DNA from 3 places in the Kribbella sp. CWNU-51 genome. Region 2 is predicted to be linked to each of the others. Evidence: riboswitches for the same ligand, from Rfam matches in the RefSeq annotation. Region 2 holds a riboswitch; each other region holds the start of a gene.
The links. Region 2 has a riboswitch for ZMP and ZTP ahead of ACXC9Q_RS06335 (glycine hydroxymethyltransferase). Riboswitches for the same ligand answer to the same signal wherever they lie in the genome.

Region 1 (6,974 bases), on a different contig from region 2:
CTCCTGAGTACGGGGGCCGGCTGGACGACCGGCGTGCCGGCTGTCGGCGCTGCGGTAGCAGTGACTGGAGCAGTCAGCCCGGACAGCGCCAGGGCGCCGCTGGCCAGCAGCGCCGGTATCGGTAAAGATCGTGGAAGCCCCACCGGGCACCATCCTTGCTGTAGGCACCGGTCAGGTGCGGACGTCTTGCCATAGGCACCGATCCGGTGCGTCGAGACCTTTGGTATCCGATCCCACCCGGCGCGGTCACGAGACTGCCGTGACAGGAGGCCGACATGACCGGAATCAGTCACCCGCCGACCGACAGCGGTCGCACCCGACTCGAGGCGTACGTCGACGGGTGGCGGCGGCACGACATCGCGGCCGTTCTGGACACGTTGACCGACGACTGCGTGGTGATCGAGTCGTATGGGCCGGTCTATCGGGGCAAGGCGCGGGTCGAGCAGTGGATGAACGCCTGGTTCGGTGCCGGCGGCACCGTCGACGCCTGGGAGATCACGTCATCGGCAGCGGCCGGCGACACGCTGATCGTCGAGTGGCGCTTCGAGTGCACGTGGAAAGGCGAACCCGGCGCCTTCGACGGCGGCACGATCGCGCGACTCGACCAAGGCCGCATTGCGTACCTCCGCGAGTACGCGACCACCGCTGCGCTCTATGACTGGACCGGAGTCTGGCGCGCCTAAGTCTGGATCCGTGGATGCTGACCGGTCCGGCATCCCGCGATGGCAGCCCTGTCATGGGATATCCGGCGCTCCGGTCGGTTCCGTGGGTGTTGCCCGTGCCGTCGACCGGATCGCCAGGCCATCACAACGAGGCGACGACGAAGGTCTCCCACGGAGAGGCCCAGCGTCTCGGCGATTGTGATGGCCTGGAAGTCCGCCCACAGCCCTCCCCGCGGCGGGGACGGGTCTGGTGATGCCGCGGCGCTGACCGGACCTGCGCCACTCACCAAGCAGCGCGATGCCGGCGATGTCCCGCTCGGCCGCGAGCCCTCGGCGGCTGACGGACCGGGTTAGTGAGTGCCCCACGTCCGCCCACGCCGAGACCCACGGGCCGGCCAGGCCAGGCTGGGGAGGATCTCCCACCCAATCCGGGACGACATCCTCCCACCCCCGGCGGCAACCGACACAACACGGCCGACCGCCTGGACCCGAAGGACGCGAACGAACCACCCACCGATGCGTCAGCCGGATATCCCCTCGAGTAGGTCGGAGGCGGTGGGCGGGATTGCGGGACGAGCGCCGGACCGGTCTATGGATCCGGGCTAAGGTGTTGGTAGACCGCGACTGGCGAGGGTGGAGTACCACCGGGGAGCGGGTTGTGGACAAGGCGTCGTCCGCCTGGGCGCCTCCGGCTCTCGTTCGGAGGCTCCTGATGCGCTACGGCATGAATCCCCACCAGCCCGCCACGATGACGGCTCTCGACGGCTCCCCGTTCACAGTCGTCTCGGGCTTTCCGTCGTACATCAACGTCCTGGATGCCCTGACCGGGTGGCAGCTCGTCCGCGAGGCGTCCGGTGCCTTCGGCGTACCGGCGGCTGCGTCGTACAAGCACGTGTCGCCCGCTGGGGCGGCGCTGGGTGGCAGCGTGGCCGGCGCCTACCTGCGTGCCCGCGATGCCGATCCCAAGTCGTCGTACGGCGACTTCGTTGCCGTCTCGCATCCAGTCGACGCGGAGCTCGCCGGCGTGCTCAAGCGTGTCGTGTCGGACGGGATCATCGCGCCCGGGTACGACGATGGCGTGGTCGGGACGTTGGCTGCGAAGAAGCGCGGGAGCTTCCTGGTGCTGGAGGCGGACCCGGCGTTCGAGCCGCCGGCGGAAGAGGTTCGCGAGTTCTACGGACTGCGGTTGACTCAGCGGCGGGACGACGTACCGCTGACTCGTGAGCTGCTGGATCCCGCGGTGTCGGATGCGGCGGCCCGGGATCTCCTGCTGGGGCTGATCGTGGTGCGCTACACGCAGTCGAACACGGTCGCGATGGTCAAGGACGGTATGACGATCGGCGTGGGCGCCGGGCAGCAATCGCGGGTGGACTGCAGTCGGCTCGCCGGCGAGAAGGCTGCCGCGTGGTGGGCGCGCCGTTCGACTGACGCGCTCGCGGATGTGTCGATGGTGTCCGACGGTGCGCTCCCCTTCGTCGACAACGTCGAGGAAGCGCACCGGTACGGCGTCGCGCATATCGCCGAGCCGGGCGGGTCCATCCGGTCCGACGAGGTCGCGAAGGCGTGCGCAGCGCACGGCATCACCTGGTCGCCGACCGGCGTCCGGCTGTTCCGGCACTGATCAGGCGACGTCGACCTTGGGTGGCTCGCGCTCGGCCGGGGCCGGCTGCGGACCGCCTTCCAGCTGGATGTCGGGAATGATGCGGTCGAGCCAGCCCGGCAGCCACCAGGCCCGGTCGCCCAGCAGCGTCATGACGGACGGGACCAGGACCATCCGGACGATGCTGGCGTCGATCAGGACGGCGACGGCCATGCCGACCGCCAGCATCTTCACCGTCGGGTCGTCGTCGAGGACGAAGCTCAGGAAGACCACGATCATGATCGCCGCCGCGGTCGTGATCACCCGCGCTGTCGCGCCGATCCCGATCGCCACGGCGCGATGGCTGTCGTTCGTCGCGATCCAGGCCTCGTGCACCCGGGACAGCAGGAACACCTCGTAGTCCATCGACAAACCGAACACGATCGCGAACATCAGCATCGGCACGAACGACGGGATCGGCACCTTCTCGTCGATCCCGACCAGGGAGGATCCCCAGCCCCACTGGAAGACCGCGACGATCACGCCGTACGCGGCGCCGACCGACAACAGGTTGAGGATCGCGGCCTTGACCCCGATCAGCAGCGAGCGGAAGGCCACGGTGAGCAGCAGGAACGCGAGCAGCACCACGGCGCCGATCAGCCACAGCATCCGCCCGGCCACCTTCTCGGTGAAGTCGACGTACCCGGCGGTGGTGCCGACGACGAAGGTCGGCTCCTGCTGCCCCGCGAGTACGTCGTCGCGGATCCGGTTGACCAGATCCTCGGTCTCCGCCGACGACGGTGACGTGGTCGGGATGACGGTGATGATCGCCGTCGTACCGGCGCTGTTCATGGTCGCCGGTTGGACGGCGGCGACCCCGGCGGTCTTCTGCAGCGTGGACGTGAGGCCGGTCAGCAGGGTCTGCTTGTCGGTCGAGCTCTCGGACGGGAGCTGTACGACGACCGTCAGCGGACCGTTGGCCCCCGGGCCGAACCCTTGGGCGACCAGGTCGTACGCCTTCCGGCTCGAGTCCGCCGCCGGATCGGTGCCGGCGTCGAGCTGGCCCAGATTCATCGAGAACAGTGGGATGGCCAGGACGAGCAGCACGAGGGTGGCGGCGATGCCGTACGGCCACGGCCGATCGCTCACCTTGCGTCCCCAGCGGGCGAACGCGCTCTGCTCGTGCTTGAGGTCGCGCTGCTCGCGCTCCTCCGCCCGGTGCTCCGCCACGGCTCGCTCGTCCGGGAGCCCGGCCTCGAGCTCCCGCTCCTCCACCAGATGGTGCCGGTCCTTGCGGTTGAGGACGAGGAACTTCGCCAGGCCGAGCATCGCGGGGATGAGGGTCAGCGCCGCCAGTACGGTGACCGCGACGACGATGGCCGAGGACAGACCGAGCGCGCCGACGAACGGTACGCCGGAGACGTAGAGGCCGAGGATCGCGATGACGACCGTCCCGCCGGCGACCAGGATGGCCGCACCGGATGTCGACTCAGTGCGGCCGGCCGATTCCTCGACTCCTATCCCGTCCTCGAGCTGCTCGCGATGGCGCGACACCATGAAGAGCCCGTAGTCGATCGCGACGCCGAGCCCGAGCAGTGTGGCGACCGTCGGCGCCGAGACCGGGAACTCCTTCACCGCCGCGAGCAGACCGAGGATGGCCAGCCCGCCGCCGACGCTGAAGATCGCGGCGATCAGCGGCAGTCCGGCCGCGACGATGGACCGGAACATCAGGAACAGCAACAACAGTGCCAGCGCGAGGCCGATGGCCTCTGACAGGGTGTCGTCCGCCTGTTTCCCGATCTGGCCGGCGCCTCCGCCGTACTCGACCTGAAGCCCGGCGGCCCTGGCCGGCTGGACGGCGGCATCCAGTTTGTCGAGGTAGCTGCTGTCGAGCGACGCCGGCACCACCGAGAAGGAGACCGGAGCGTTGACGATGCTGCCGTCCTTGGAGATGTACGCCGTCTGTGACGTCGCCAGCGGATCGACGGCCGAGACCACGTCAGGCAGCTTGGCGACGGCGGCCATCGACGTCTTCACCGCTTCGGCCTGCTCGGACACCGTGCCGGTCTTCGCGTGGAAGACGATCGAACCGGAGTAGCCGCCTGCGGTGGCGAAGTCCTTGTTCAGGATGTTCAGTCCGGCCGACGACTCGCTGCCCGGGACCGTGTAGTTGTTCACGTACGTGCCGCCGAACGCGGACCGCAGCACGAACAATCCGACGACCAGCACCAGCCAGCCTGCGATCACGAACCAGTGGAACCGTGCGGCCCCCCGGCCGAGACGATCCAGAAACGCGTGCACAGGGCCCCCTCCCCCAGGCGCCCCCCAGGCGACGGCCCCGCCGTCGACCCCTCCGCCGACAGTAAGCCGGGCCCGACGCCCGTCACAACCCCTCGTTCCCGGGGCACACCCCTACGCCACCAACCGATCGCTGCCCGTCACCCGGACTGCAGTCTTTTCCTTTGGCGCGGTGTCAACCGCCCGCGACGCTGGGCAGGATCAGCAACTCATCTCCGTCGCTCAGCTTCGTCCCCAGCCCGTCCAGGTCGCGGATGTTGTCGTTGTGGAGGTAGATGTTGACGTGCCGGCGGACGGCGCCCTGCTCGTCGGTCAACCTCCGTCGCAGCACCGGGTCGAGGGCGGCGAAGGCCTCGGCGACGGTGGAGCCGTCGACCTCGACGCACTCAGCTCCGCCCGCAAACGGCCGGAGGACGGTCGGCAGGCGGACGGAGATCATCAGATCACCGCGGCGCGCACGGTGAGCACATCCGGCAGGTGACGTGCAACCTCGACCCAGGTGTCACCGGCGTCGGCGCTGGCGTAGACGCAGCCGTCGCGGGTGCCGACGTACACACCGGCCGGGTCGGCGGTGTCGGTGGTGAGCGCGTCACGCAGGACCGGGACATAAGACACATCGGGCAGGCCCGTGGTCAGCGGCTCCCAGGTCGCTCCGGCATCGCGGGAGCGGTAGACACGGCACTTGGCCTCGGTCGGGATCCGGTTGGCGTCCGCGATCAGCGGGAAGACGTACACCGTCGCCGGCTCGTGCGGATGCACCGCGATCGGGAACCCGAAGTCCGACGGCAGCCCGTCCGCGATCGACTTCCAGATCGCCCCACCGTCGTCGGACCGGTAGACGCCGTGATGGTTCTGCGCGAACATCCGCTCCGGTACGGCGGGATGCGCGGCCAGCTTGTGCACACACTGACCGAACTCCGGGTAGGGGTCGGGGAAGAACTTCGCCTGGATCCCGTGGTTCGCCGGCTCCCACGACGCGCCGCCGTCGGCGGTCCGATAGACCCCGCCGGTCGACATCGCGACGCTGACCTGCTCGGGATCGGTCGGATGCGGCAGCACCGTGTGCACCGCCTGACCGCCGAAGCCGGCGCCCCACTCCTTGCGGTGCGGATGGTCCCACAGCCCGCGGACCAGCTCGAACGTCACTCCCCCGTCGGTCGACTTCCACAGCGCCGACGGCTGGCTCCCGGCGTACACGACCCCCGGCTGACCGGCCGGTCCGGGCTGGATCTGCCAGACCCGCTCGAGTGAGGCGTCGGCGTCGGCCGGGAATCCGATCGATCCCTCCGGCGGCTCGGCCCAGGTCGCACCGAGGTCGTCGGAGTGGAAGATGGCCGGTCCCCAATGCTCGCTGGTCCCGCCGGCGAACATCCGCGGCCGCTCACCCCGGGTGTCGATGCCCACGGCGTACACGCCCTGCATCTCGAAGTGCGGCCCGTCCAGAGTCCAGTTCTGGCGGGCGGCATCGCTCCGGCCGATCCAGAGCCCCTTCTTGGTCCCGATCAGCAGTACGGCCTCGGACATCGTCGTCCTCCTCGTTCAGCGTGATGGACCTGCCACCACATTGATCAGCGGTTCGCCGGAGACGTAGCGCTCCAGCTGTGCGCGCACCAGGCGCGCCACCCGCGGCGCGAACGCCGTCGAGGCACCGCCCCGGTGCGGATTGATCAGCACGTTCGGAGCCGACCAGAGCGGATGACCGGCGGGCAGTGGCTCGGGGTCGGTCACGTCCAGCGCGGCGCTGATCCGTCGCGTGGCGAGCTCGGCCAGCAATGCGTCCGTGTCGACGACGACACCGCGAGCAACGTTCACCAACAGGGCGCCGTCCTTCAAGCTCGCCAGGAACTTCGCGTCCACCATCCCGCGCGTCTCCGCAGTCGCCGGCGTCAGCAGAACGACGACATCCGCCTGCGGCAGCAACTCCGGCAGCTCGGTGATCGGATGTACGCCGTCCCGAGCCCTCCGCGCGACCCGGATCACCTCACATTCGAACCCGCTCAGCCGCCGCTCCAGCGCCTCCCCGATCGACCCGTAACCCAGGATCAGCACCGTGCGATCCGCGAGTGAGTCGTCGACCTCGTCGTACGAGCGGGGCCAGACCTGCTGCTCCTGGTCGCGGACGGCCCGCGGCAGGCGCCGGTACGACGCGAGGATCAGGGCGACCGCGAGCTCCGCGGTGGACGCGTCGTGGACCCCCCGCGCGTTGCACAGGGTCACGCCCTCGGCCAGGTGCGGCAGCACGTGCTCGAAGCCGGCGGTCTGCAGCTGCACGACCTTCAGGCTCGGCATCTCGCTGACGATGTCGATCACCCGGGAGCCACCCATGTATCCCGGCACGTAGACCTCGACCTCGGCGAGCGACTCCGGCCGCTCCCCGCCGTCGTAGAAGTCGACGTCGAACCCCGCGGGCAGCCCGCCGAGGAAGGTGTCCGGGT
Region 2 (6,974 bases):
CTCTCCCACGCCAGCGCGAGGAAGCGTTCGATCCGGCCGATGTTCGGCTCGGGATGGAGGCCGACCACGATCGCGATCACGTCGACGTTGGCGGCCAGCACCTGGCCCTTCGACGTACCGCTGACCTCGGCGCGGACGATCGCCGAACGACGAGGCGCCAGGGACTCGAGCGTGATCCGCTCGTCCGGCCAGAACCGCAGTACGGCCCAGTCCCCTGTACATGGGCCGGCCTGCGCGTCACTGGCCATCGCCGCAAGGATCGCACCGGACCAGGTCGCGCGGACCGGCCCGTCCTCGGTGAGTACCGTCGCCAGGCCCCTGTCGACCCGGGCGACGCGTCCCGGTACGAGGTCACGCGGGACGGACTGCAGGAAGTCGGCCGTGGAACTGTCGAGTCCCAGGGCCTGGAGTGTGGCTGACATGCGGCGAACCTTTCGGAGGGTCCGGCCGCGAGATCAGCTCAGCGGACGGACGGTGTGGGAGACATCGGCCCGGTGGGCCCGATGGAAGCTCATGGCGGTGCCTCCCTTCCAGTCCTGCGGTCCTGATCGAGGACCGCTTGTCGCGATGCCGTCAGCGTAGGTCGTCGCCCTCACCTTTCGCACCGGATTTTCCGACTGAGGCAGGTTTGCGATCCGCCTCGTCCGCAGCGTCAGAAGCAACGGGCGCGTCAGGAACCGCGGGCGCGTCAGAGGCGGCAGGCTCCTCGACGACGCGCGGCCGATGCTCACCGAGCGCCTCGACCTTCCGCGCAACGGCGGTCTCCGGCCGCTCCTCCACCGTCAGCGGGGTCACCGGGTGCTCGTGGTGGTGCCGCTCCGGCTCCGCCTTCATCACCGGCTCGACCTCGTCCTCCTCGGCCTCCTTCTGCGCGGCGAGCTCCACCACCCGCGCCTTGTGCGGCCACAGGCGGTCGACGACGGCATTCAGCGCCGCACCGATCAGTACGGCGATCGCAGTCATGTACAGCCACATCAGTACGGCGATCGGCGCCGCCAGCGGACCGTAGATCGACGTACCGCCGACCGTGCTCTGCAGGATCCACCGCAGCACGAAGCTGCCCAGGATCCAGATCGACAACGCCAGGAACGACCCCGGCAGGTCCGACACCCACGGCGTCCGCAGCGGCACCGACAGGTGGTAGAGCGTGTTCAAGAAGCCCGCGGACAGGATCGTCACGACGGGCCAGTACAACTGGTTCAGGAAGTCCAGCCGGTGCGGCAGCAGCGCGTCGACCGCGTTCGGGCCGGCCAGCACCAGCGGCAGCACGATCACACCGATGACGAGGGCGGCGCAGTACAGCGAGAACGACAGGGCCCGGGTCCGGACGATGCCGCGCCTGCCACCCATCCCGTACATGATCGTGATCGTGTCGACGAACACGTTCAGCGCGCGGCTGCCGGACCACAGCGCCAGCACGAAACCGATCGAGATCACATCCGGCCGGCCGCCGTTCAGCACCTGGTTCAGGGTCGGCACGATCACGCTCTGCACCGACTCGTCGGTGAGCGCGCGGGCGGCGAGCGCGGCGATCTGCTGCTTGATGTCGGCGATCGTCTCGACTTCGAAGTACTTGCTCGCGATGTAGCCCAGACTTCCGGCCAGCCCGAAGATCAGCGGCGGCAGCGAGAGGATGGCGAAGAACGCCCCCTCGGCCGCGAGACCGGTGACCCGGTAGCGCATACACACCCCGACGGTCTGGGTCAGTAGCTTCCAGGTCGTCGCGGGGACTTTGCGGACCCATGCCAATGAGAGGGAGCTCCCACCACGGGGTCCTGCCCCTGAACGTGCCATACCGCTTACCGTACTGACATGGCGGACCCATTTGCTGTAACGAACCAGGCTCCCCCACTGCAGGGGGTGAACTTCTTCACCGACGACACCCCGCTCGGTGACGCTCTGCGTCCGTACGCCGATCTCGCCCGCGACCCCGGTCTGCACCGGATCGGCGCGGTCGCGGGCTCCGAGGAGGCGCTCGCGCAGGCCCTCCCGGCCAACCAGCACCCGCCGGTCCTGCGCACCCACGACCGCTACGGGAACCGGATCGACGAGGTCGAGTTCCACCCGTCCTGGCACTGGCTGATGGAGCGTGCGGTCGGGTTCGGGCTGCAGGCCGCGCCGTGGACGAGCGACCGCCCGGCGCCGCATCTGACCCGGGCCGCCGGGTTCTATGTCTGGTCCCAGGTCGAGCCGGGTCACGGCTGCCCGATCTCGATGACGTACGCCGCGGTCCCGGCGCTCAAGGCGGACGAGCGGCTCGCGAAGGAGTGGATCCCGCAACTCGCGGCCACGTCGTACGACGTACGCCGGTTGCCCGCGGCCGAGAAGACCGGCGTACTCGCGGGGATGGGGATGACCGAGAAGCAGGGCGGCTCGGACGTCCGGGCCAATCTGACCACCGCGACGCCGACCGGGCCGGACGGTGAATATCAGCTGAACGGTCACAAGTGGTTCTGCTCGGCGCCGCAGGTCGATGTCTTCCTCGTACTCGCGCAGGCGCCGGACGGACTGAGTTGCTTCGTCGTGCCCCGGGTGCTTGCCGATGGCAACCGGAACGCGTTCGCCCTGCAACGGTTGAAGGACAAGCTCGGGAACCGCTCGAACGCGTCCAGCGAGGTCGAGTTCCACGGCACGATCGGCTATCGCCTCGGCGACGAGGGCGCCGGCGTCCGCACCATCATCGAAATGGTCGCCGCCACCCGCCTCGACTGTGTGCTCGGCTCGGCCGCCCTCCAACGCCGCGCCCTCGTAGAAGACCTCTGGCACACCCGCCACCGCTCGGCTTTTGGTGGGCTCCTCGCCGACAAGCCCGCGATGCAGAACGTCCTGGCCGACCTGGCCCTGGAGAGTGAGGCGGCAACCGCTCTGGGGATGCGGCTTGCGGCTGCGGCCGACGCGTCGGCCGGTGGAGACGAGCAGGCCGCCGCGTTCCGCCGCATCGGGCTGCCGTTGGCGAAGTTTTGGGTGTGCAAGCGAACGCCTTTCATGGTGGCGGAGGCGCTGGAGTGCTTGGGTGGTAACGGGTTCGTCGAGGAGTCCGGCCTTCCCCTCCTGTTCCGCGAGTCGCCGCTGAACTCGATCTGGGAAGGATCGGGGAACGTCAATGCGCTCGACGTCCTCCGTGCGCTCAGAAGGCCGGAGTCGCTGGACGCGTGGCTGCTCGAGGTCGGCGCGGCACGGGGTGCGGACGACCGCCTCGATGCCGCGGTGAACGACGTACTGGAAACGCTTGCCGATGTGTCCGAGGCGGAGGCCGGCGCGCGCCGCCTCGCCGCCCGGATGGCCGTCTGCCTCCAGGCGTCCCTGCTCGTCCGGCACTCGGCACCCGAGGTCGCCGACGCCTTCGTCGCGTCCAGGCTGGCCGGCGACTGGGCCGGCGTCTTGGGCACCCTCCCCCGCACCACCCCCTTCGCCCCGATCCTCGCCCGCGCCCTCTGATCGCGTTGCGTCCGAAGATCCGAGGGTTGTAGGCCACAGTTCTTCGGACACAAGCCGCAGGAGAAGGGTGTGTACGCGATAGGGTGAGCGGGTCGCGACTGGCGCGCTGAGGTGGAGAACCACCGGGGAGCGAAGACCGTCGGCACCGTGCGCCTGGGTGCCTTCGACCCACTGCAACCGCAGGAGAGACAACGATGACTCAACCCTTCGATGCCGCCGCCGCATCGGCCGCGTACCGCAACGCGCTCGAGGTGATCGGCGCGGTGGAACCGACCATCGCCGGCGCGATCAAGGCCGAGCTGGCCGACCAGCGCTCGTCGCTGAAGCTGATCGCGAGCGAGAACTACGCATCCCCCGCCACCTTGCTCACGATGGGCAACTGGCTCTCGGACAAGTACGCCGAGGGCACCATCGGGCACCGCTTCTACGCCGGCTGCCAGAACGTCGACACCGTCGAGCAGGCCGCGGCCGACCACGCCACGGCCCTGTTCGGCGCGCCGCACGCCTACGTCCAGCCACACTCCGGCATCGACGCGAACCTGGTCGCCTTCTGGGCGATCCTGGCCCAGCGGATCGAGTCCCCGGCGCTGGCCGAGGCGGGCGCCAAGCACGTCAACGACCTGTCCGACGAGGACTGGACCAAGCTCCGCAAGGCGCTCGGCGACCAGAAGATGCTCGGCATGTCGCTCGACGCCGGCGGTCACCTGACCCACGGCTTCCGGCCGAACATCTCCGGCAAGATGTTCAACCAGCACTCCTACGGCACCGACGCGGAGACCGGGCTGCTCGACTATGACGAGGTCGCCCGCAAGGCGCGTGAGTTCAGGCCGCTGATCCTGATCGCCGGCTACTCGGCGTACCCGCGGAAGGTGAACTTCGCGAAGATGCGCGAGATCGCCGACGAGGTGGGCGCGACGCTGATGGTCGACATGGCCCACTTCGCCGGCCTGGTCGCGGGCAAGGTGTTCACCGGCGACTTCGACCCGATCCCGCACGCGCACGTCACCACGACCACCACGCACAAGTCGCTGCGCGGCCCGCGCGGCGGCATGGTGCTGTGCCAGCCGGAGTACGCCGACTCCGTCGACCGCGGTTGCCCGATGGTGCTGGGCGGTCCGCTTAGCCAGACGATGGCGGCGAAGGCGGTTGCGCTCGCCGAAGCCCGGCAGCCGTCGTTCCAGGTGTACGCGCAGGCGGTCGCCGACAACGCGGTCACGCTGGCCGAGGGCCTGATGAAGCGTGGCGTGAAGCTTGTGACGGACGGGACCGAGAACCACCTCGTGCTGCTCGACGTCTCGTCGTACGGCATCACCGGCCGGCAGGCCGAGTCCGCGCTGCTCGACGCCGGCATCGTCACCAACCGGAACGCCGTACCGCGCGACCCGAACGGCGCCTGGTACACCTCGGGTGTCCGGATCGGCACGCCGGCGCTGACCACCCGTGGTTTCGGCGGCGACGAGTTCGACCGGGTCGCCGAGCTCATCGTCGACGTCCTCTCGGCCACCACGCCGACCACGACGTCGGCCGGCGCCCCGTCCAAGGCGAAGTACGTGCTCGCCGACGGCGTCGCGGACAAGACCAAGGCCGCCTCGTCCGAACTCCTCGACAAGCACCCCCTGTACCCAGGCCTCGAGCTCAGCTGACTCGCGCAGCGCCCGCTTCCACACTCCTGGGAGCGGGCGCTCGCCGTTGTGGCATCAACACGGCGGCGAGTACGGCGCCTGCGACTGCGATTCCCGCGGACACCCACATGGTGGTGTTGAGACTGGTCATGAAGGCGTCCCGGACATCGTTCAGCAGGTCGGCGGAGCCCGACTTCGCCGCAACGGCGAGCCCGCCACCGAGCCCCTTCTCGACCGCATCCGCGGCTTGGGCGGGTAGTCCGGTCGTGTCGACTCCTGCGCGGTAGACCGAGTTCAGCACCGTGCCCAGGACTGCGACGCCGACCGTGCCGCCGACCTGACGGAACGCCTGCAGCAGCCCGGATCCGGTCCCGGCCCGCTCCGGATCGACCACACCCAACGCCGCGTTCATTGCCTGCGGCAGCGAACACCCAAGACCGAAACCGACCACCACGAACCAGATCGCGGTGTACCCGTACCCGGTGCCGAGCTCCGTGAAGGCCCCGAGCACGAACCCGAGGGCCATCGCGACGAACCCGGTCATCACCACCAGCCGGGTCCCGGCCTTCGCCTCCACCGGCTCGGCCAGCTTCGCGCCGAGCGTCATCCCGCCGATGAACGGCAGCAACTTGAGCCCGGTGTGCAGCGCGTCCGATCCGTTGATGCCCTGGAAGTACTGCGGCATCGTGAACAGCAACCCGAAGATCGCGAACACCGACACCGTGAGCAGCACAGCGCCGCCGGTGAATGTCTTCTCGTGGAACAACCGCAGCTCGATCAACGGCCGCGTGGTCCGCCGCTGCCAGAGCAGGAACCCTGCGATCAGTACGACGGCCAGTCCGAGGAACAGCATGGTGACACCATCGGACCACGACGTCTCGCCGGCCTTGGTCACGCCGTACACCAAGGATGCCAGGCCAGCACTGGAGAGCACGATGCCAAGCCAGTCGATCGCCGCCGAGAGCTTCGGGTCTCTGGGACGAGCAGCGTGACCGCGACGGCCGCGATCAACGCGATCGGGACGTTCAGCGGAACAGCACGGTGATCAGCGACAGCGCCACCGGAACGATCATCGCCGCACCGACACCGAGGAACGCCCGGGCGGCGATCAGGGTCTCGGCCGAGTCGGCCAGGGCGCAGGCGAGCGACGCGGCGCCGAACAGGGTGAGCGCGATCGCGATGATCTTGCGTCGCCCGTACCGGTCGCCGAGGAGACCGGCCGGCAGCAGCAGGGCCGCGAGGACGAGGTCATGGATTCAAATTATCAGAAGTTTGTGATAGTTGCGATACATCAAATTATTGTAAGCTTCAACCATGGCGCAGGAACCGAGCCCGGAAGAGATAAGCCAGTTCGTCGAGCGCTTTGCCGGCGTGCTGGCCAACAGCGGCGTCCCGACGATGTCGGCCCGGGTGATGGGCCGGATGCTGGTCAGCCCGACCGGCACGATGACCGCTGCCGAGCTGGCCGAGTCGCTCAAGATCAGCCAGCCCGCTGTCTCCGGCGCGGTCCGCCAACTGCTCCAGGTGTCATTCATCTCCCGCGAGCGGCTGCCCGGGTCCCGCAAGGACCACTACCGGATCCGCGACGACGTCTTCGCCGCGATCCTCGAACGCCGCAACGACGCCCTCGGCGAATGGGAGTCCAGCAGCCGCGCCGGCGCCGACCTCTTCGGCCCCGACTCCCCCGTCGGCCACCGCCTCACCGAAGCCGCCGACTTCTTCGCCTTCATCAAGACCGACCTCGACCAGATGATCAAGCACTGGCGGTCGGAGCACCCGCGCTGAGGCCTGTCAGCGGATCGGTGGTGGCGGCAGGACAACCTGCATCCGCCGTGCAACCGCGAGCGCGACGTCGTCCGACCCATGCGGCGCGACAACCTGAACACCCACAGGCAATCCGTCCGCCAAACCGGC
Region 3 (6,974 bases), 630 kb from region 2:
TCGGCGGTCACCGCCCCGGCCGCCAGCTCGGCGCCGCGGCGCGCCATCCGGGCGTCCTGGTCGGCGGTGAGCAGCACCTTGAGCTCGGAGTCGGTCGCGACCACGGTGGCGATGTCTCGGCCCTCGACCACGATCCCGCCGGTCGGCTGGGCGTCGTCGATGATCGCCCGCTGGCGCCGGATCAGCTCCTTGCGGACGTCCAGGTTGGTGGCGATCTTGGAGACCGTCTCGCTGATCCGCGGCTCCCGGATCGCGGTCGTCACGTCGGTCCCGTCGGCGATCACGAACTGGTGCGCCGGGTCGGTGCTGACCTCGAGCCGCAGATCCCGGGACCGCTGCGCGACCGCCGCGGTGTCGTCCAGGTCGAGGCCGTGCTCGAGGGCCGACCAGGTCACCGCCCGGTACGTCGCTCCGGTGTCCAGGTAGCGCAGCCCCAGCCGGCTGGCGACGCCTCGCGCGGTGCTCGACTTACCGGAGCCGCTCGGGCCGTCCACAGCGATGATCATGCCCCGAAGATTACCTGTGGCAGGGGACAATCCGCCGATCAGGACCGGCTACCGGTGGACGACCCAGCCGCGCTCGGTCAGTACGTCGACCAACTGGTCGACCGAACCGGGTTTGACCGCCAGCTCGACCTCACCGACCGGACGGCCCGGACTGTGGTCGATCCGCAGGTCCTCGACGTTCGCGCCGGACTCGGCCGCGTCCGCGAACAACCGGGCCAGCTGACCGGGCCGGTCGGGGATGGTCACCAGCACGGTCACCAGGTCGATATGCGGCGTACCGTGCTTGCCCGGCACCCGGACCGCACCCGAGACGCCGAGCCCGAGGATCGAGGTCAGCTCCTCGGCGGCCTCTTCCTTGCCCAAGGCAACGAGTAGGCGATCGAGCTCACCGCGGATCTGCTCGAGCAGGCCGGTCAGGGCGGTCGAGTTCGCGGACACGATCTGGGTCCACAGCTTGGGGTCGCCGGCCGCGATCCGGGTCACGTCCCGGACGCCCTGGCCTGACAGCTGCAGGTGCGAGGTCGGCGCGTCGGCCAGCGTGCCCGCGGCGAGCGCCGACATCAGGTGCGGCAGGTGTGACACCCGGGCGACGCCGAGGTCGTGGTCCTCGACAGACAGCTCGACGGTCCGTGCCCCGGCCGCCTCGGCCAGCCGCCGTACCAGCTCGATCGCCTCGGGCGAGCTGGTGCCGTGCGGGGTGATCGCCCAGGTCGCGCCGTCGAAGAGGTCCGCGCGGGCGGCGAGTGGCCCGTTGCGCTCGGAGCCGGCCATCGGGTGACTGCCGACGTACCGGCTGAGGTCGCCGGTGAGCTTGCCCGCGTCGGCGAGCGGCTTCGACTTCACGCTGGCGGCATCGGTGACGACCGCGTCGGTCTGCTCCAGCTGCTCGGCGATCACCGCGCCGACGTGATCCGGCGGTACGGCGACCACCACGAGCTGCGGCTCGATCTGGACCAGCCGCGAACCCGCGCCGATCCGCTCGGCCATCAGCGCGGTGTCCGGATCGGCATCGACGAGCTCCACCACGACACCCAACCGCGCCAGCGCCAGGCCGATCGACGTACCGATGAGTCCGGTGCCGACGATCCGAACCGGACCGCGCAGCTCGGTCACTGGGCGCCCGTCAGGTCTGGACGGAGAGCTACCGCGCCGTGCAGGTAGACGTGCTGGATCTTCTCCCGGGAACGTGGGGTCTCGGTGTGCACCATCAGCCGGACCACGCGCGGCAGGGCGTGCGGGACGGCGATCTCCTGCATGCACATCAGCGGTACGTCGGTCAGCCCGATCTGGCGGCCGGCCACGGCGGGAAACTCCGAGTGCAGATCCGGCGTGACGGTGAACAGGATGCTGATCAGATCCTCGTTCTCCAGATCGTTCGCCTCCAGGACCGCCCGCACCAGCTCCGCGGACCGCTCGAGCAGATGCTCGCGCTCGTCCACGTCGAGCTGAGTGGCACCCCGGATCGCCCGTACCGCCACGTCTTCGCCTCCTTGGTCGTCTGTCTCCAACCCTAGAGCAGAGTGGTCAGAGAGTGGACAGCCGTCTCGGATAGTGCCGCCTCGAGCAGCCTCCGGGCCACCGGAAGCAGCCCGGCGTCCCGGACCGGTGCGAGCGGATCAGTCAGTTGCCGACGACGGCGGAACGATCCCGGCGGTTGGCCGTACGCGGCGGAGAATCGGCGGGAGAAGTGGTACGGATTGCTGTAGCCACAGTCGGACGCGATCTCCGCGATCGTCGCGTTGGTGCGCAGGAGCGCGGTCGCAGCCCGGGCCAGCCGGATCAGATCCAGGGCGTACGCCGGTCCGCAGGCGTACCGCTCCCGGAAGAGCCGGTGCAGGTGTCCAGCCGACAGATTCGCCGCGGCGGCCAGCTCCGGGACGGAGATGATTCGCGGGCCGCTCCTCGCCCACACGGTCGCGACATGGTCGACCAGGCGCCGGACAGCATCCGGCAGCTCCTCGCGCGACTGGCCGGCCGGAGCGCTGAGGAAGACCTCCAGCATCGTCGCCACAAGCCGGTCGCTATGTCCCCGGACCGACGATGACGGTACGCCGGCAAGGTCCAGCAGGTAGGTGCACAGCCCGTCCAGCAGGCTCGGATCGGACCGGGATCGCACCGACGGCCAACTCGACGGATCGCCGAGTCCGCCGAAGTCCTCGATCTGGAAGTGCACGTACGCGTGTCGCGACGAGCGATCGCAGTCCCAGATATAAGCATCCCGGTTCCCGCGCCGAGCCAATGCCACCGTGCCCGGGCGAAGGTCCTCCTCCACGGTCGCCTGCCGGACGCCGGCATCGTCGTACACGTCGGTCCGCCACCGCGCCGAACCGCTCAGGATCCACAGCAGTTCGTAGTTCGGCAGCGTGCGTGGGCCATAGGTCGCCCCGGGCGGATAGTCCGCGACCTGGACCACGGAGTTCACGCTGATCACCGGGGGTTGCGATGTCACGAACAGATAGTAATCCGCACGCGCGCGACATTGGCCGGGCCTGGTCTGCTCTGAGACCGTGAAGCCGGTCATCGCCCCCGAGGCCGGATGGAGCATCAGATGCAGCCTGTCACCGCCGTACCGAGCTTCGCCGAGGTCACCGACGAGTTGGTCGAGTCCTTCCGGCGGGACGGCTTCGTCGTCCTCGATCAGGCTGTGTCGCCTGACCAGGTCACCGCGCTCCATGCCGCGGCCGAGGCTCTCTGCCGCGGTGACCTCGGCGTCATCGACGGAGGTCCGGCCGCCGAGCCGACCGCGGACGTCCTGCGCAAGTACCTGTGCATCCACCAGCCGCACAAGGTGTCCGACGTGGCGCTCGCGGCGTTGCGGGCGCCACGGGTGGTCGCGGCGCTGACCGCGGTGATCGGGCCGAACGTCAAGGCCATGCAATCGATGCTGTTCATCAAGCCCGAGGGGAAGCCGGGCCAGGCATGGCACCAGGACGAGTTCTTCATCCCGACCAGGGACCGCTCGCTGACCGCGGTGTGGATCGCGCTCGACGATGCCACCGTGGAGAACGGCTGCCTGTGGGTTCTGCCGGGCTCCCACCGCCGCGGTGTCATCTACCCCGACCGGGAGCAGGACGATCTCCGCTTCGACTGCACGGTGGAGGCGTTCGACTTCCCGTACACCGACGACGACGCCGTCCCGGTCGAGGTGCCCGCGGGTTCGGCGGTGATCTTCAACGGCTATCTGCTGCACCGATCACTGCCGAACACCGGCCGGCACGGCCTCCGCCGGGCGCTGGCCAACCACTACATGAGCGCGGAGTCGCTGCTCCCCTGGCAGTCCGTGCCACCTGGAGTCCACGTCGGCAAGCACGACTACCGCGACATCGTGATGGTGGCCGGGACCGATCCGTACGCCTACAAGGGCATCGACGATCTCGCTCGCCCGCACTCCCGCCGGGACAAGGACGGCGGGTGCGACCGCTGACTCAGCCCGCCTGAGCCTCGGCGGCGTCGACGGCCTGCTCCAGCAGGAGGGCGATCGTCATCGGTCCGACGCCGCCCGGGACCGGCGTGATCAGGCGGGCGACCTGGGCCGCCTCCTCGAAGTGCACGTCGCCGATGTTGCCCTCGTTGTATCCGGCGTCGACCACGACCGCTCCCGGCTTCAGCCAGTCGCCGCGGACGAAGTCCGGTTTGCCGACCGCCGCCACCACGATGTCCGCGGTCCGGACGATCTCCGGCAGGCCGACGGTCCGCGAGTGCGTGTAGGTGACGGTCGCGTTCGATGCCAGCAGCAACATCCCGACCGGCTTGCCGAGAATCGGGCTGCGGCCGATCACGACCGCGTGCGCCCCGGCGATCGGTACGTCGTACGCCTCCAGCAGGCGTATGATCCCGCCGGGCGTCGCGGACCGGAACCCGGGATCCCCGAACGCCATCGCGGCGAACGACCGCATCGTCACGCCGTCGACGTCCTTGGCCGGATCGATCGCCTCGAACGCGGCCCGCTCGTCGATCTGCGCCGGCACCGGATGCTGCAGCAGGATCCCGTGCACCGCCGGGTCGCTGGAGAGCTTGTGAATCTCGGCGACCAGTTCGCCGGTGGTCGTCTCCGCGGGGAGTACGACGCTCCGCGACGCGATGCCGGCCTTCTTCGACCGGTTCTGCTTCATCCGCACGTACGTCGCCGACGCGGGGTCATCGCCCACCAGCACCGTCGCCAGACACGGCTGCACGCCGGTCTTCTCCTCCAGAGCCTTCGCCCTGGCGGCCGCCTGAGCCACGATCTCCGCGGCGAGGTCGGTCCCGGTCATCAGTTCTGCAGTGGTCATGCGCGCACTCCTTCGGGCGTCGACAACAGGTCAGATGCCCAGGCGCGCGGCGCAGCCGGATTTCCGGCAGGCCGTTCCCCGGTGGTTCCCCACCTCAACGCCAGTCGCGGCCCACCGGTCAGGATACCCGGGCGGTCACCTCGGCGATGAACGTGTCGGCGACGCCGTCGCCGATGCGGGGGTAGGTCTGGGAGTGCGGGAGGCGGATGTCGCGGATCTCCTCGGCCTGGGTGACCAGGTGGTTGATCTGGGCCCGGCTGGTGGCGACGTCCGAGCTGTTGCCCTCGGCTCCTGCTTCGAGGACGCGGAGGGCCTCGCGGAGCGCCTGACCCCAGTAGAAGCTCGCGTCGAGCCAGGCATCGGTCTCGTCGGCGAAGGACGGGTCGGACACACCGGCGCGGATCTGCGCCGGAGCGTTCTCGATCGCCTCGAAGTACGGCTCGAGCTCCGCGATCGCGCCGGCCAGGTCGCCGCCCTCCCAGGTCGCCCAGAACTCGGCGATCTTCGCGGCCAGCACCGGCGCGTTCGCCAGGTGCAGCTTCCCGTCGTACGTCGTCAGGTCGGCGAAGACCTCGAGCGCCGCGATCGTCTCCGGATCGCCGGAGGCCCGCTCGGCGATCGCGCGACGCCAGGACGCCTGCTGGTCGTACGTCGCCGGGTTCCAGCCGAACTCCGCGAACGAGTAGAGCGCAATCTTGCTGGCCCCGGCCTGGTTCATCGGGTTCGAGATCACGCCAACGACCTGGTCGGCCAGGCCTGGCTCGCGGTTGCTGTAGTCCGCGAGCAGGATCCGGCCGTGCGCGTAGTCGTTGACCGGGTAGTTGTCCCAGATCAGGATGTCGTGCCCGAACACCGCCTTCGCCTCGGCCGCTTGTGCGCTCGTGATCGAGTGCGGGACGACACCGATCCCGGTCCAGTGCACGACGACCGCACTGTCCAGCTGCTCCCGGAGCGCCTGCTTGTACGGCGACTCGGTCACGTCGTAGTACTCGGTCGGCACCATCTGCAGCGGGGCGAGATCCGGCTTGGTCGCCACCCACTCGCGCTGGATCCGGTTCAGCAGGTCGCTCTGCGCCCGCCCGGCCCCGCCACCACCGGCGCCGTACATCTCCTCGTCCTCGGCGCTGTGCCACTTCTCGTACTCGATGTCGTCCAGCGGGACATTGAACGCCCGGACGCCGAGCTCGTAGAGCGCCTCGAACTTGGCGATCAGCGCCTGGAATTCGGCGTCGTCGGTGTAGCGGATCGAGAGGCCGGGTGAGAGCGCGAAGGTAAAGTCGACCTTGTTCCGCAGCGAGCGCTCGATCAGCTCGCCGAGCTCGGCCAGCTTGTCGGCCGGGTACGGGTCACGCCACTGCTCGCGGTGGTACAGGTCGTCCTTCGGGGCGTACTGGTACGTGTTCATCCGGTGCGCGCCGAGGTAATCAAGGTGATCGAGCCGGTCGGCGTGCGACCACGGCGTGCCGTAGAAGCCTTCGATGGAGCCGCGGTACCGCATCGTCGGCCAGTCGCGGATCTCGACGCCGTCCAGGTGGTTGCCCTGGACAAGCTGTGCGAAGGTCTGCGCGGCATAGAAGGTGCCGCGCCCGTCGACGCCCTCGAGCACGACCTGATTGCTCCCGACGGCAACGACGTACCCCTCGGCCGGCAGCCCTTCAGCGGGCCGTACTTCGAGGCCGCCTCCGCCCAACCGGATCGTGACGGCCGCTTCTCCGTCGATGATGGTCTGTACGCCGGCGCGCGTCAGCGTCTCGCGGACGACGCGCTCGGCGTCCGGGTCAGTGGTCGGACCGTGCACCAGCCCGATCGTGTCGCCGAGGTCGAAGCCGTCGTCGCGGCGGGTGGTCTGCTGCGGTTCTGGGGTCACGATCCCAAGCTTTCAGAGAAGTCCGGCGTGGTCGAGAGCGAGGTACGCGGCATCGATTCCCGTCATCGCGCCCGGAGTCCGGAGCTCGGTGCGGAACGCGTCCACTGTCAGCTCGACCGGGACACAGTCCTCCGTCTCGTCCAGCGCCTGCTTCCCGTCGGGACGGCAGCCGCGCGCGATCGCGACGTACTTGCGATAGATCGAGGACGCGGACGACCACTGCCAGCCGACCAGGTCGAGCGACTCGCAGGTGTACCCGGTCTCCTCCTCGAGTTCGCGGGCACCGGCCAGCGCCGGGTCCTCCCCTGGCTCGACCAGCCCGCCGGGAAG

Region 1: another riboswitch for ZMP and ZTP. It lies ahead of ACXC9Q_RS34345 (5-aminoimidazole-4-carboxamide ribonucleotide transformylase); the one in region 2 lies ahead of ACXC9Q_RS06335 (glycine hydroxymethyltransferase).
Region 3: another riboswitch for ZMP and ZTP. It lies ahead of ACXC9Q_RS03235 (bifunctional 5,10-methylenetetrahydrofolate dehydrogenase/5,10-methenyltetrahydrofolate cyclohydrolase); the one in region 2 lies ahead of ACXC9Q_RS06335 (glycine hydroxymethyltransferase).

What each region holds. Positions count from the first base shown of each region.
Region 1 covers NZ_JBSXMZ010000044.1:9,064-16,037, reverse strand. Annotated here, with positions in the region: gene ACXC9Q_RS34355 (S8 family peptidase) at 1-143, opposite strand, end outside; gene ACXC9Q_RS34350 (nuclear transport factor 2 family protein) at 276-683, shown strand; ZMP/ZTP riboswitch at 1,273-1,353, shown strand; gene ACXC9Q_RS34345 (5-aminoimidazole-4-carboxamide ribonucleotide transformylase) at 1,375-2,283, shown strand; gene ACXC9Q_RS34340 (MMPL family transporter) at 2,284-4,542, opposite strand; gene ACXC9Q_RS34335 (MoaD/ThiS family protein) at 4,715-4,978, opposite strand; gene ACXC9Q_RS34330 (WD40/YVTN/BNR-like repeat-containing protein) at 4,978-6,063, opposite strand; gene ACXC9Q_RS34325 (2-hydroxyacid dehydrogenase) at 6,079-6,974, opposite strand, start outside.
Region 2 covers NZ_JBSXMZ010000004.1:889,057-896,030, forward strand. Annotated here, with positions in the region: gene rsgA (ribosome small subunit-dependent GTPase A) at 1-422, opposite strand, end outside; gene ACXC9Q_RS06325 (YhjD/YihY/BrkB family envelope integrity protein) at 574-1,683, opposite strand; gene ACXC9Q_RS06330 (acyl-CoA dehydrogenase family protein) at 1,813-3,438, shown strand; ZMP/ZTP riboswitch at 3,525-3,604, shown strand; gene ACXC9Q_RS06335 (glycine hydroxymethyltransferase) at 3,633-5,081, shown strand; gene ACXC9Q_RS06340 (MFS transporter) at 5,074-5,994, opposite strand; gene ACXC9Q_RS06345 (MFS transporter) at 6,086-6,316, opposite strand; gene ACXC9Q_RS06350 (GbsR/MarR family transcriptional regulator) at 6,375-6,845, shown strand; gene ACXC9Q_RS06355 (amidase) at 6,852-6,974, opposite strand, start outside.
Region 3 covers NZ_JBSXMZ010000004.1:254,891-261,864, reverse strand. Annotated here, with positions in the region: gene cmk ((d)CMP kinase) at 1-506, opposite strand, end outside; gene ACXC9Q_RS03255 (prephenate dehydrogenase) at 555-1,619, opposite strand; gene aroH (chorismate mutase) at 1,616-1,984, opposite strand; gene ACXC9Q_RS03245 (helix-turn-helix domain-containing protein) at 2,017-2,955, opposite strand; gene ACXC9Q_RS03240 (phytanoyl-CoA dioxygenase family protein) at 3,055-3,930, shown strand; gene ACXC9Q_RS03235 (bifunctional 5,10-methylenetetrahydrofolate dehydrogenase/5,10-methenyltetrahydrofolate cyclohydrolase) at 3,932-4,777, opposite strand; ZMP/ZTP riboswitch at 4,807-4,895, opposite strand; gene ACXC9Q_RS03230 (beta-N-acetylglucosaminidase domain-containing protein) at 4,896-6,644, opposite strand; gene ACXC9Q_RS03225 (NUDIX hydrolase) at 6,657-6,974, opposite strand, start outside.